2 linked regions of the Methanococcoides sp. AM1 genome follow. The protein of the gene in region 1 binds, or shares a complex with, the protein of each later gene. Links are inferred from orthologs where the notes say so. Each region holds a gene or a part of one and is shown in the gene's direction. Other genes may lie near its edges.

Region 1 (5,665 bases):
GATACACCTCATACAGTGCATGCACTGCTCGCGGTCGATTGTAACTTTGTATTTTAGGGGTACGCTTCCCAGGCTCATACGTTCAACCTCCCGATAACAGGTTCTCCTGCTCTTGGCATGTGTATGTTCTGTACTTCAGGGTCCATGACGCGGATGGCAGCTTCCTCGCTTGAGATGTAAAGGCGGTCTCCATTCTCGCCAATTACAAGTGGCCTTAGCTTGATCCTGTCAGTAAATCCTACGATCCCTTCATGAGTGGCCACTACTATTGCGAACGGTCCGTTCATGAGGGCAGGTCCGTAGGTGAGGCGGATCGCATGGTTTAGCTCCTGTTCCTTTTCCGGCATATTGTCTATCTCATCCCAGAACGGTGGTGCAAGTGCTTTTACCACAATATCCTCCGGAAGTCCATGCCTTCTGCCCAGAAGGTCGAAAAGATATGCGACTACTTCGGTATCGGTGAACATGCTGCAGGTGTATCCATTGCTTTCAACATAACGTCTGTTCGTACCGTATGATGTGATCTCTCCGTTGTGCACGACTGCCCAGTCAAGAAGGTTGAATGGGTGCGCTCCTCCCCACCATCCCGGGGTATTGGTTGGATAGCGGTTGTGTGCAAGCCAGATGTATCCTTTGTAGTCCTCAATGCGGTAGAAGTTGGCAACATCCTCGGGCCAGCCGGAAGCTTTGAAAACTCCCATGTTCTTTCCGGATGAGAATATCAGTGCTCCCTGTATGTTGGAATTTGTTTCCATGACAATGTACTTCATGACATCATCTTCAGGAGTTGTACTTCCTGCCATCAGGTCACTGTAAGGTTTGAAGAAGTATCTCCATGGGATGTGGCTCCTTTTAAGTCCGTCCTGCTCGTATGTTGGTATAGCTTCCTGGTGCACGATGCGGCCCCATTTATGGAGCATATGATCAACCCGGGACTTTGGTTCTACAAGGTTGTCAAAGAAAACATGGATCGCATAGCAGTCCTGATAATCAGGATATATCCCATATGCTGCATAGCCTGCACCTTCTCCACTTCCTCTTTCATTCATAAGACTCAGTGCATCGCGAATACTGGAACCATCCATCAGTGCCCTTTTCCTGTCGATCACACCTATTATTCCACACATTTTTATCACCTTGTTAAATTAATATGAACCGCATATTGTTGTCAGGGCGGAGGGGTGTAAGGGTAAAGTCCTTACAATATGCTAAGGTACGTGTCAAGTTCCCATTGATGCACACGTGCCTTGTAAGCATCCCACTCCGCAGTCTTTGCAGCGAGATAATTCTCGAATACATGGTCTCCAAGAGCGTTTCTCACGAATTTGCTCTTATTCATTTTGTCAATCGCTGCTTTCAGGTTGCCGGGAAGTGACTCGATCCCCATGTCCTCTCTTTCTTTTTCACTAAGTTCAAAGATGTTCATCCTGAGTGATTCTCCGGGTTCGATCCTGTTCCTTATACCATCAAGTCCTGCTTCCAGCATCACTGCAAATGCCAGGTACGGGTTGCATGAAGGGTCCGGGTTCCTGAGTTCCACACGTGTTCCCTTTCCTCTTGCAGCAGGGATGCGGATAAGTGAACTTCTGTTGCTGTCGGACCATGTGATGTATATGGGTGCCTCATAGCCCGGGACGAGACGCTTGTAAGAGTTTACCACCGGATTTGTGATGGCTGTAAATTCGCTGATGTGGTCGAGGAGTCCTCCGATGTAGTATCTGGCGTTCTCAGAAAGGCCATTCTCTGCATCAGGGTCGTAGAATGCATTCTTCCCGTCCTCTGTCATCAGAGACTGGTTTGCGTGCATTCCTGAGCCATTGACGCCGTATAGCGGCTTTGGCATGAATGTTGCATAGTACCCTTTGTGGTAGGCAATGGACTTGACAACGTATTTGAAGGTCACAACACTGTCTGCTGTGGTCAGGACATCCCCGAACCTGAAGTCGATCTCGTGTTGTGAGGGTGCGACCTCGTGGTGTGAGGCTTCCAGCTTGAACCCCATGTGCTCGAGGGCATAGTCGATCTCCCTGCGAACGTCCTGGGCCCTGTCGAGGGGTGCAAAGTCAAAATATCCACCATAGTCAGTCAGTTCGGTAGTTGGATTTCCGTGCTCGTCCAGTTTGAAGAGGAAGAACTCCAGTTCCGGTCCGACGTTCATGGTGAATCCCATGTCCTTTGCCTGCTGGATTCCTCTTTTGAGGATGTATCTGGGATCTCCCTGGAAAGGTGTCCCGTCAGGCAGTTTGACATCGCCGATGATACGTGCCACTGCACCTTCAGATGGTCTCCATGGGAGTATGTTGAAGGTGGTCGGGTCAGGCATGAGCATCATGTCCGATTCTTCGATCCTTGTGAAACCTTCGATGGATGAGCCATCGAACATAACACCATCATTGAATGCATCTTCCAGATTCTCTGAAGGGATCGCCCAGCTTTTGATCATTCCCAATGTGTCTGTGAATTGTGTTCTGATGAACTTTACATCACATTCGGTAACTGCTTCCAGAACTTCTTCCTTGGTCTGTATCTTTTTGTCAGAGTTTGTCATATCTGCACTTCCGTTGGGTATACAGAATCTTCCTTCCGCATTATACTATTTAAAACTATTGTTTACTTTTATGTTTTTTACTTTTCTATATTCGCCATAGCAACTTTTTCTTCATTCTAATCACTACTATTATTGGCAATGATAGCATCACTACAGACCTTTAGTGCACCTCGACCTCATGATCTTAAATGACGCCTCATACTGCTCATTTTGTCCCCCTTGTGAGCAGTTATACTGACGGGTACACTCTGAATATATAAATCTTATAAATGTACTCTAATATAACGATTGCTTTTCATGGTTTGCACCAAAGTGTGCAATGGCATCTTTTATAATGTATGAAAAGATAACTCCCTTTGATGTCTGTCAGAAATGAACCGAATGTACTTTCCCGTATGGAAAAGACCGGCTCTACAATTCTAAAATGCATGCATTGCGGGGTTTGCAGCGGTAGCTGTCCCTCGGGAAGACATACAAGCCTGAATGTCAGAAAGCTCCTGAAGAAGGCACGCAATGATCCGGAAGTCCTTTCTGATGATTCCTTGTGGATGTGCACTACCTGCTACAATTGTCAGGAGAGGTGCCCGCGTGGCATAGATATTGTTGATGCTATATTCGAGATGCGTGCACTTGCTGTTCACGAAGGTATAATTTATCCTGAACACCGGGCGGTGGGGGAATTGCTGCTGGAACATGGGCATGCCGTCCCCATTAATGAAGAGAACAGGGCAAAGAGGGAAGCTCTGGGGCTTGATCCGCTACCACCTACAGTTCACAGTTTCCCGGAAGGGTTGGAAGAGGTAAAGAAATTGCTGGCATCATGTAAGTTCGATGAATTGATGTCCGATAAATGATGTCTTTAAGTTCCGAGGGAAATATATGACAAATGTATCACTTTTTCTGGGATGTGTCATCCCTAATCGTTATCCAGGTATTGAAAAGAGCACAAAGCTCTGTCTTGATAAACTTGGAGTAGACTGTGTTGACCTGGAAGGTGCATCATGCTGCCCTGCTCCGGGGGTGCTCCGTTCTTTTGACAAAGCCACCTGGCTTGCGCTGGCCGGCAGGAACATTGCACTTTCTGAAGAGCTGGACCGCGACCTGCTAACGATCTGCAATGGTTGTTATGGCTCACTTGCTGATGCAAATCAAGAGGTCAGGGCAGATGAACAGCTTAAAAAAGACGTGAACTCCCATCTTGGAAAGATCGGAAGGAGCATTAAGGGCAGTCATGATGTCCGTCACATCACCGAATTTTTGTACAAAGAAGTTGGTACGGAGAAGATCCGTGAGATCATCACCCGGCCGTTAGAATTGAAGATCGCTGTGCACTATGGTTGTCATCTTTTGAAACCATCTAAAGGACGTGTTGGTTCAAGTGTTGAGAGGCCATCGTTCTTTGATGAACTTGTGGAAGCTACAGGTGCGGAAAGTGTAGAATATCCTGACAAGACGGAGTGCTGCGGCGCTGGTGGCGGGGTCAGATCTGCATTACCTGATGAAGCTCTTGCACTTACCGGTCACAAATTATCCATGATCGAATCCGTGGGCGTTGATTGCATTGTGAATGCATGCCCCTTCTGCCATATGCAGCTGGATGCCGGGCAGGTGGATCTCAATGAGAAACATGGTACCTCGCACAATATTCCTGTACTTCACTACACACAGCTTCTGGGATTGGCTCTTGGTTTCTCTGTGGAGGATCTGGGGATCGACCTGAATGAAACGAAGAACTCAGAGTTCTTTGAGAAATTCGTATAATATTTCCTTTTATTTTATACCTTTACTTTTTTGATCATGTGACCAGAGCCACAGCTATGAAGTCGTAGTTCTTCTTTAATAATATTCAATTACCTTCCGAATAACAATAGTCCAAGTATAATTATGATTGCAAAGGCGATGATGATGGCAAAGATTGTGCCAGATAAATTATTTAAATTCATAAGTTGTAATTACTATACACAGTATAAATAAAACACTCTGTTTTCTAATTATTTTAAGATAAACTGCTACATTGTGTAAATAGCTTTGTTTTTGGGTTTGCAATCCCATGATGGAATCATGGTGGTAAGAACGATCAGAAATACGAGAAAAAGCAGTTAACAAAAAAGAGAAAAAAGAAACTGGTTTGTTTAAACCAGTTTGTTGATTGGGTGGTTCTCATCCATGATCTCAAGACCGAGCTCTTTTGCGGTCTCAGCAAGGATGATGTCTACGAGTGCGGTTGCAGGGTAGACTGTGTCAGTGTTCTCGATAGGACCGAACAGCTGGAAGTTTGAACCAAGTGTCTGTGGGACAAGGTTTGTTCCGATATCTGCTGGCATATAAACTGCCTTGCGCTGTTCCTTTGTCTCGAACTGCTTCTTGTATTCCTTCATCCAGTCCCATGCGGATGCAAGGTTGTGGTATCCACCGCCAACAGGGAGACCGAAGTGTCCCTTTACAGCAACGACTGCTCTCATGGATGCACCTGCACCTGCTCCGAGTGGAGTTGCAGCTACATCGACGAGTGGCTTTGTGATTCCACAGTCCTTTGCGATGTCGAGCATACCCATGCTCTGACCTGGGCCACCGGACTCAAGAACCTCGAGCTTTCCTTTGACGGTTGGGTCTGTTGCGTTGAATGCAAGGACGATTGAAGCATCGATGTCACTCTTTCTGATAGCCTCGATCTCGTCATCATGGATACTACCGTTGATAGAGTTGTAGATAGCCCTGTCAGCTACACCGATCTCTGTTACGTACTCAGCTGCTGCTGCACGTACTTCACCTGCTGAAGAGTCGATAAGGAATGGTGTCTTATCATCCTCTGCAACGAACCAGTCAATGTACTTCTTGATTGCCTGTGGTGTTTCACCGACGATCTGGTTAACACATGGGTTACCGGTTACGTCTGTCATCTCAAGCATGTGGTTCCAGAGATTGTCTGCTGCTTCCTTGTTGAAAACTCCCTCATCTTCATCGGTCACGATGTTGTGTCTGTTGTAGAACATTGAACCGATCAGAACTGTTGGGTACTGGCCAGGCTGACCGCCGAACTTGACGCCTCCAACCTCGAATACTTCCTGTTTCTTGTCAAATTTGAACATGTTATTACCTCTTATCAGATGAGTATCG
Region 2 (5,855 bases), on another replicon or contig:
CCCCTCCTGCAGGTCAGAAGCTATGACCAGACCGGAACTACCGACCATTCGGGCTATTTCTATTGAGAAAAACCCAGGACCACATCCAAGATCAAGAACTGTCATCCCTTCTTTGACATAAGGCTCCAGTATAGCCCGGGGTTTCTGCAACCATCTTCTTATTCTGTTATCCAAGATGCCTGCTATCTCAGCCGGACACACACGATTGTATCGAATGTTCACAATATCCCCTTAAAGATAATCATCTAACATGAAACATATAGTTACCTTGAACAAAAAAGTCGATTCGACTTTTGAAAATTCACTTTGAAGGAGGAATGTTACCATTTTTGATCTGATGAAATGTCATGGAACTCTCAGTCAGCTCCTTCTGCAAGATGTTCTCTGGAAAAGAACATTTCCCGATCATATGCGATGATAGCAGCAGCCACAATAATGAGAACCACGGTTTCAATGCACTTTGTGGTCTGGGATATATCCAGGATCTCCTGCGACATATTCACTATAAAGTGAAAAACAATTGCAGCCATGATACTTTTCCTGTTCTTTATGCATATCCAGCTGATTATCATTCCCATGGGGACGATGCTGATAAAGAAGTTCGCACCATACCAGACACTTTCATGGAATATCTCATACTGATAGGAGTTGTTGACAAACATCAGCGGAAAGTGCCAGAGTGACCACAGTATGCTGAAAATAAGCGATGCCTTGAAGTATGTGTGCCGGCTCTGCAAGCTGTCAAAGGCATAACCTCGCCACCCCAGCTCTTCAAAGCCTGCTGCAAGTAAAAGCAACAATAATACAGGGACAAAACCGGTAGAGAAGGAGAAGCCTTCAGCAAGCTGGAACTGTGACGTAGATCCTCCGAACAACAGGGAAATAAAGATCGATGCCAGCACTGAGAGAGGCATTATCAGAATAAATACAGGGAGAATTTTTGGCTGTATAAGTCTTATGTTGATCAACCTGTTGACAAAATCTCTTCTAAGATCCACATTTTTAGACCCGATGATCATAACAATTGAGATAAGAAATGGTGCCATTAGCCCGGGCAGCATAAGCAGCATATATAACCCGTCCCCGCCATCCTGAAAGCTTACATATGCTCCTGCAAACCAGAGAGCATAGGTTATGATAAAAGTTGAAAGATAATAGATGCCGGGTTTGTAATTATAGTTAGGTATCATTTAATTTCTCCTGGTCTTAATTACTGTGGCTTTTGAAAGGGCAATAATATTTGAGCATGTGTATAAATTTAATGTTGAAGTAATAGTAAAAACTTGCTATTAAAATATATATTTTCTGTTTGAACACCCAGATCTCACTTCTGGAGCGCGAAACGAGGTGATGAGCTATGCTCAACACCTCACTGACAGCATAAACGAGCCCTCAATTGGAAATCCAGAATCAAAAAATCAAAGCTCTTCATCTCGAAAATCATCAGAAAATGAACATGGTGGGCCCGAGGAGATTCGAACTCCTGATTCCCGCCGTGTAAAGGCGATGTCATAACCGACTAGACCACGGGCCCCTGTTGCAAATAATGCACATCAATAACCGTTATCATGTAAGTGATTCGGGACGTGCAACCCCTTAATGTAATTAGTTGTATATAGCTTTTTTGTGCAGGCCACGGGATGTGCAGGAATGAATCACAACCATTAATAATAAGTAATGCATACTTGGGTAACATGACCGATACTAACGAAAGTTCTGAAATCGTCCAGCAGAGCAAGCAGCTTGAAGAGTTCAAAGTTGACCTCAACTACAATGAAGAGATGGGGCAAATCATCATCTGGATACCGGTCGGGGACCATGAACTGCGTATCATTACAACCAGTGAGGATGGAAAACTTGATTGTGTTTTTGTCCAGATGCACCCAAGTCCCGAAAAAGCGCAGGAAGCCTATGAGAACTTTGCTACTGCAGATGACATCAGGACTATGTTCACCCTCACAGGCATTGGAAAGAAATGTAAATGATGCCAATTGATGTTAGTACTAATTAATAGTCAAATTTAGATATTCATTACCTCATAAATTAACCAACCTTAAAGAGGAAGCTTGCCGCATGCGAATCGGAGTATATGTCTGTCACTGTGGATTGAACATTGCCAATGTCATCAACATGGATGCACTGCATAAGAAGATCGAGGAGATGGAGGATGTTGCACTTGTAAAGGACATCCAGTTCATGTGCTCTGACTTCGGACAGGAGCAGTTGATCGAGGACATCAAGGAAAACAACATCGACAGGATATTGGTAGCAGCGTGCACTCCAAAGCTCCATGAGACCACTTTCAAGCGTGTCCTCGAAAAAGCAGGGATCAATCCTTATCTTCTGGAGATCGCGAACATCCGCGAGCAATGCTCGTGGGTGCACATGCACAACCATAGCATGGCCACCCAGAAAGCATTTGATCTTATCAAAATGGGCGTGGCAAAGCTCAAGCTGCTGGCTCCATTGCAGATCCGCAAGTTCAAGGCGAACAAGGATGTCCTTGTTATCGGTGGTGGTGTTGCAGGTATCGAGGCAGCCCTGACACTCGCAGACGCCGGAACACACGTCTACATGGTGGAAAAGGAACCGACCATCGGCGGTAAGATGGCATTGCTTAACGAAGTATTCCCCACCAATGACTGCTCAATATGTGTACTGGCACCGAAGATGACAGATGTGCAGAACCATCCGAACATTGAGATGCGGACCTACTCCGAGATCACAGGGATCTCCGGTTCAGTAGGCAATTTTACTGTGAAAGGCGTCCAGAATCCCAGGTATGTCATAGTCGACCGCTGCAAAGGGTGTATAGATCAATGTTCAAACGTCTGCCCGGTGGAAATACCTAATCCATTCGACAGCGGCCTTGGTAAGACAAAGGCCATCAACATGCCAATCCCACAGGCTGTCCCGCAGTCGGCTTACATCAACAATGAATACTGCGTTGGTTGCGGACTTTGCAAACAAGCCTGCCCGGCAGATGCAATCGACTTTAACCTGAAGGAAGAAGAATTCTCGTTTACGGTCGGAGCTGTGATAGTTGCAACCGGTTACCAGGGATTCGATGCAAAACGCAAGGAAGAGTATGGTTACAGCGTCTATCCGGATGTCCTGACCAATATGGAGCTGGAAAGACTGCTCAACGCATCAGGACCAACACGTGGTAAAGTGGTCGTGCCTTCCACGCATGAGATCCCGAAGAAAGTCGCTTTTATCCAGTGTGTCGGTTCCAGGGACGAGACCGTTGGTAATCCCTACTGCTCCCGGGTCTGCTGCATGTCATCCATGAAAAATGCACAGATGATAAAGGAGCGCTATCCCGAAACCGATGTTACCATTCACTATATTGACATACGTGCTGCCGGTGAGATGTATGAGGAATACTATGTACGCACACAGTTAATGGGAGTTAATTTCATCCGGGGCAAAGTAGCCGAAGTACAGCTTGACCCGCAAGGACAGATGCAGCTCAGGTATGAGGACACGCTCGATTGTGCCATCCGAGAGGATCCTTACGATCTCGTAGTCCTGGCAACAGGAATCGAAGCCAGCACTACCTCAGACCCGATAGCAAAGATGCTGAACCTCTCGAAACGACCTGACAGGTTCCTCTCCATTGCACACCCGAAGATGAGACCTGTGGATGCCCACATAAACGGTGTCTTCATCGCAGGCTGTGCTTCAGGACCAAAGGAAATACAGTCATCTATTGCACAGGGAAGTGCAACCGCTGCAAGGTCCACCCGCCTGCTGGCAAAGGGAGAGCTTGAGAACGACCCCTTCAGTGCACATGTCGATCCGGAAAAATGTATCGGATGCCGCATATGTGAAAGTGCCTGCAATTTCAATACTATCAAAGTAATAGACGGGAAAGCAGTGGTAGACGAGATATCCTGCCAGACATGTGGTTCATGCAGTGCATCATGTCCTACAGATGCCATTAACATGCCCCACAGCACCGATGAGCAGATCATAGCACAGATCAGAGCAGCCCTTGAGGTAAAGGACGAGTTCCCGCTTATCATTGCGTTCCTCTGCAACTGGTGCAGCTATGGTTCCGCAGACCTTGCAGGGACATCAAGGATACAATATCCGACAAACGTCAGGATCATCAAGGTCATGTGTGCCGGACGGGTAGACCCGGATTTCGTACTGGAAGCATTGCAGGGAGGTGCTGACGGAGTGCTCGTTACAGGGTGCCGCCTTGATGAATGTCACTACATCCTCGGCAACCATGATGCAAAACACAGGATGGAGAACCTAAAGGAAGTTCTCGATGAGATAGGTCTGAACCCTGCAAGACTTAAGTTGCAATGGATATCCGCAGCAGAAGGAGATAAATTTGCAAAGACCATAGAGGATTTCGTCGACGAACTGACCGAACTTGGACCTGTTGGCTCCGAATTACCGGAGGTGCAGGAGTGAGTGATGAAGAGAAGCCCATGGAAGTCTCAAGAGAGATGGACATACAGGGAAACCACGTACTTTACAAGCTGGCCTCCGATCGGTCTGAAAAGACGCTTGATTACGATTACAAGAGATGTGTTGGCTGTGGCATCTGTGTAAGGATCTGCCCCACAAAGGCACTGGAGCTCGGACCTATCAAGGAAATAGCCACAGGCATGGACGCACCACCTGTGATGATGGACCTTGAGAAATGCACATTTTGCTCTATGTGTGTGAACTTCTGCCCTGTAACAGCGCTGGAAATGAGGACTGAAGGGGACTTCCCTGAAGAAGAGCTCTATCCTGTACTGGAATACAAGGTTGAGATGAACGAGAAATGCGTGCCCTGCTCCCTCTGTGAAGCAGCATGTCCCGAGGATGCCATTGAACTGGAATATACCTTCCCGAAAAAGGAAGAGATAGCTCCGTTAAAAGAGAACGCTGAAGGCGAGATCGAGATAGATACCGATAAATGCAATCTCTGCGGCATATGTGCAGCTTTCTGTGATGCCTTCCTCATGCTGGAAAAGGAGCCGACAGCAACCGACCCCATGCCTTTTGATCAACTTATTGTTGACGAGGACATGTGCGACTACTGCATGCTCTGCCAGGATATCTGTCCCGAAGATGCCATTCGAGTAAAAGGAGAACGTCCCTGCGAACCGCCTGTGGTCTCAGGACATGTGACGGTCGATGATGATAAATGCACACGATGCGGCTGGTGCGATGCGGTCTGCCCTTATGATGCGGTCGATCTGATCAAACCATTCGAAGGTGAGCTGGTACTTGTTGAAGAACACATTGAGAAATGTGACACGCAGGGCTGCCATGCCTGTTTTAACATCTGCCCTTCACACCTATGGTATGTCCCGGAGGACGGAAAGAACATCGCTGCAGTACACGACCTTTGCACTTACTGTGGAGCCTGTGTCAATGCCTGTCCTGTTGATGTGATAAAAGTTGCACGCAGCAAAGTGAATCATACTGATATCCCCGACACACCCTGGGCATCAGAGTGGAAGGATGCTATTGATTCACTCCTCACAAAAGAAAGAAAGCGACCGGATCTTTCAAGAGCACTTGAGGTTGGAACCGAGCCATTGAAAGAGCATGTGGACATCGCGTTCCCCGAGGTCGATGAAGAGATGATGGGAAAAGTATTTGACAGGATGAAAACAGCCAGGGATGTACTTACCGATCCAAAGTTCAGAAGGAAACTGAACAAAGGTGATGCAGGAGATATCCACAGGTCCATGGAAAAGTAAGATCCACAAGGTCTTTAGGTATTCAGCCATAGGAAATGCCTTACCATCAGACACACATATTGTCTTAAGATAAGCTTTAGATCATTATCAAAAATGATTAAAGACAAGTAAAAGGCGATATTCTGACACCAGTAAATAAAT

The links. Proteins that work in one complex are often made in the same cells at the same time.
Region 2: the proteins of hdrC (region 1) and hdrA2 are in contact, whole or in part, in a cryo-EM structure (PDB 7BKB), measured with the Methanospirillum hungatei proteins. The link is inferred for Methanococcoides sp. AM1 from one-to-one orthologs. Residues at the interface, in WP_011448820.1 of Methanospirillum hungatei: Arg18, Arg19, Tyr20, His21, Leu22, Asp24, Ile40, Asn42, Met43, Cys44, Tyr45, Gln46, Arg65, Leu66, Arg69, Val72, Leu73, Leu75, Glu78, Arg100; in WP_011448822.1 of Methanospirillum hungatei: Lys396, Tyr441, Glu455, Tyr458, Tyr459, Gln462, His463, Lys467, Phe468, Ile469, Phe488, Asp491, Leu493, Leu494, Arg496, Pro497, Val498, Asp499, Val500, Glu501.

What each region holds. Positions count from the first base shown.
Region 1 is NZ_CAAGSW010000001.1:277,084-282,748, reverse strand. The notes cover bases 1,796-4,672. They hold hdrC (CoB--CoM heterodisulfide reductase subunit C), read left to right. Parts: upstream 1,796-2,943; coding sequence 2,944-3,402; downstream 3,403-4,672. Other genes in these bases: hdrB (CoB--CoM heterodisulfide reductase subunit B), read left to right, coding at 3,428-4,309; glnA (type I glutamate--ammonia ligase), read right to left, coding at 1,796-2,548. Outside these bases: E7X57_RS01435 (glutamate synthase-related protein), read right to left, coding at 1-78; E7X57_RS01430 (glutamine amidotransferase family protein), read right to left, coding at 75-1,127; more of glnA, read right to left, coding at 1,199-1,795; mtrH (tetrahydromethanopterin S-methyltransferase subunit H), read right to left, coding at 4,681-5,637; tetrahydromethanopterin S-methyltransferase subunit MtrG, read right to left, coding at 5,652-5,665.
Region 2 is NZ_CAAGSW010000003.1:57,436-63,290, reverse strand. Bases 1,684-4,750 are described here. They hold hdrA2 (CoB-CoM heterodisulfide reductase HdrA2), read left to right. Parts: upstream 1,684-2,073; coding sequence 2,074-4,428; downstream 4,429-4,750. Other genes in these bases: E7X57_RS05430 (4Fe-4S binding protein), read left to right, coding at 4,425-4,750; E7X57_RS05440 (hypothetical protein), read left to right, coding at 1,695-1,985. Also shown: E7X57_RS05455 (class I SAM-dependent methyltransferase), read right to left, coding at 1-222; MmRce1 family CPBP family CAAX prenyl protease, read right to left, coding at 357-1,190; more of E7X57_RS05430, read left to right, coding at 4,751-5,714. UniProt on the Methanocaldococcus jannaschii protein: Part of a complex that catalyzes the reversible reduction of CoM-S-S-CoB to the thiol-coenzymes H-S-CoM (coenzyme M) and H-S-CoB (coenzyme B).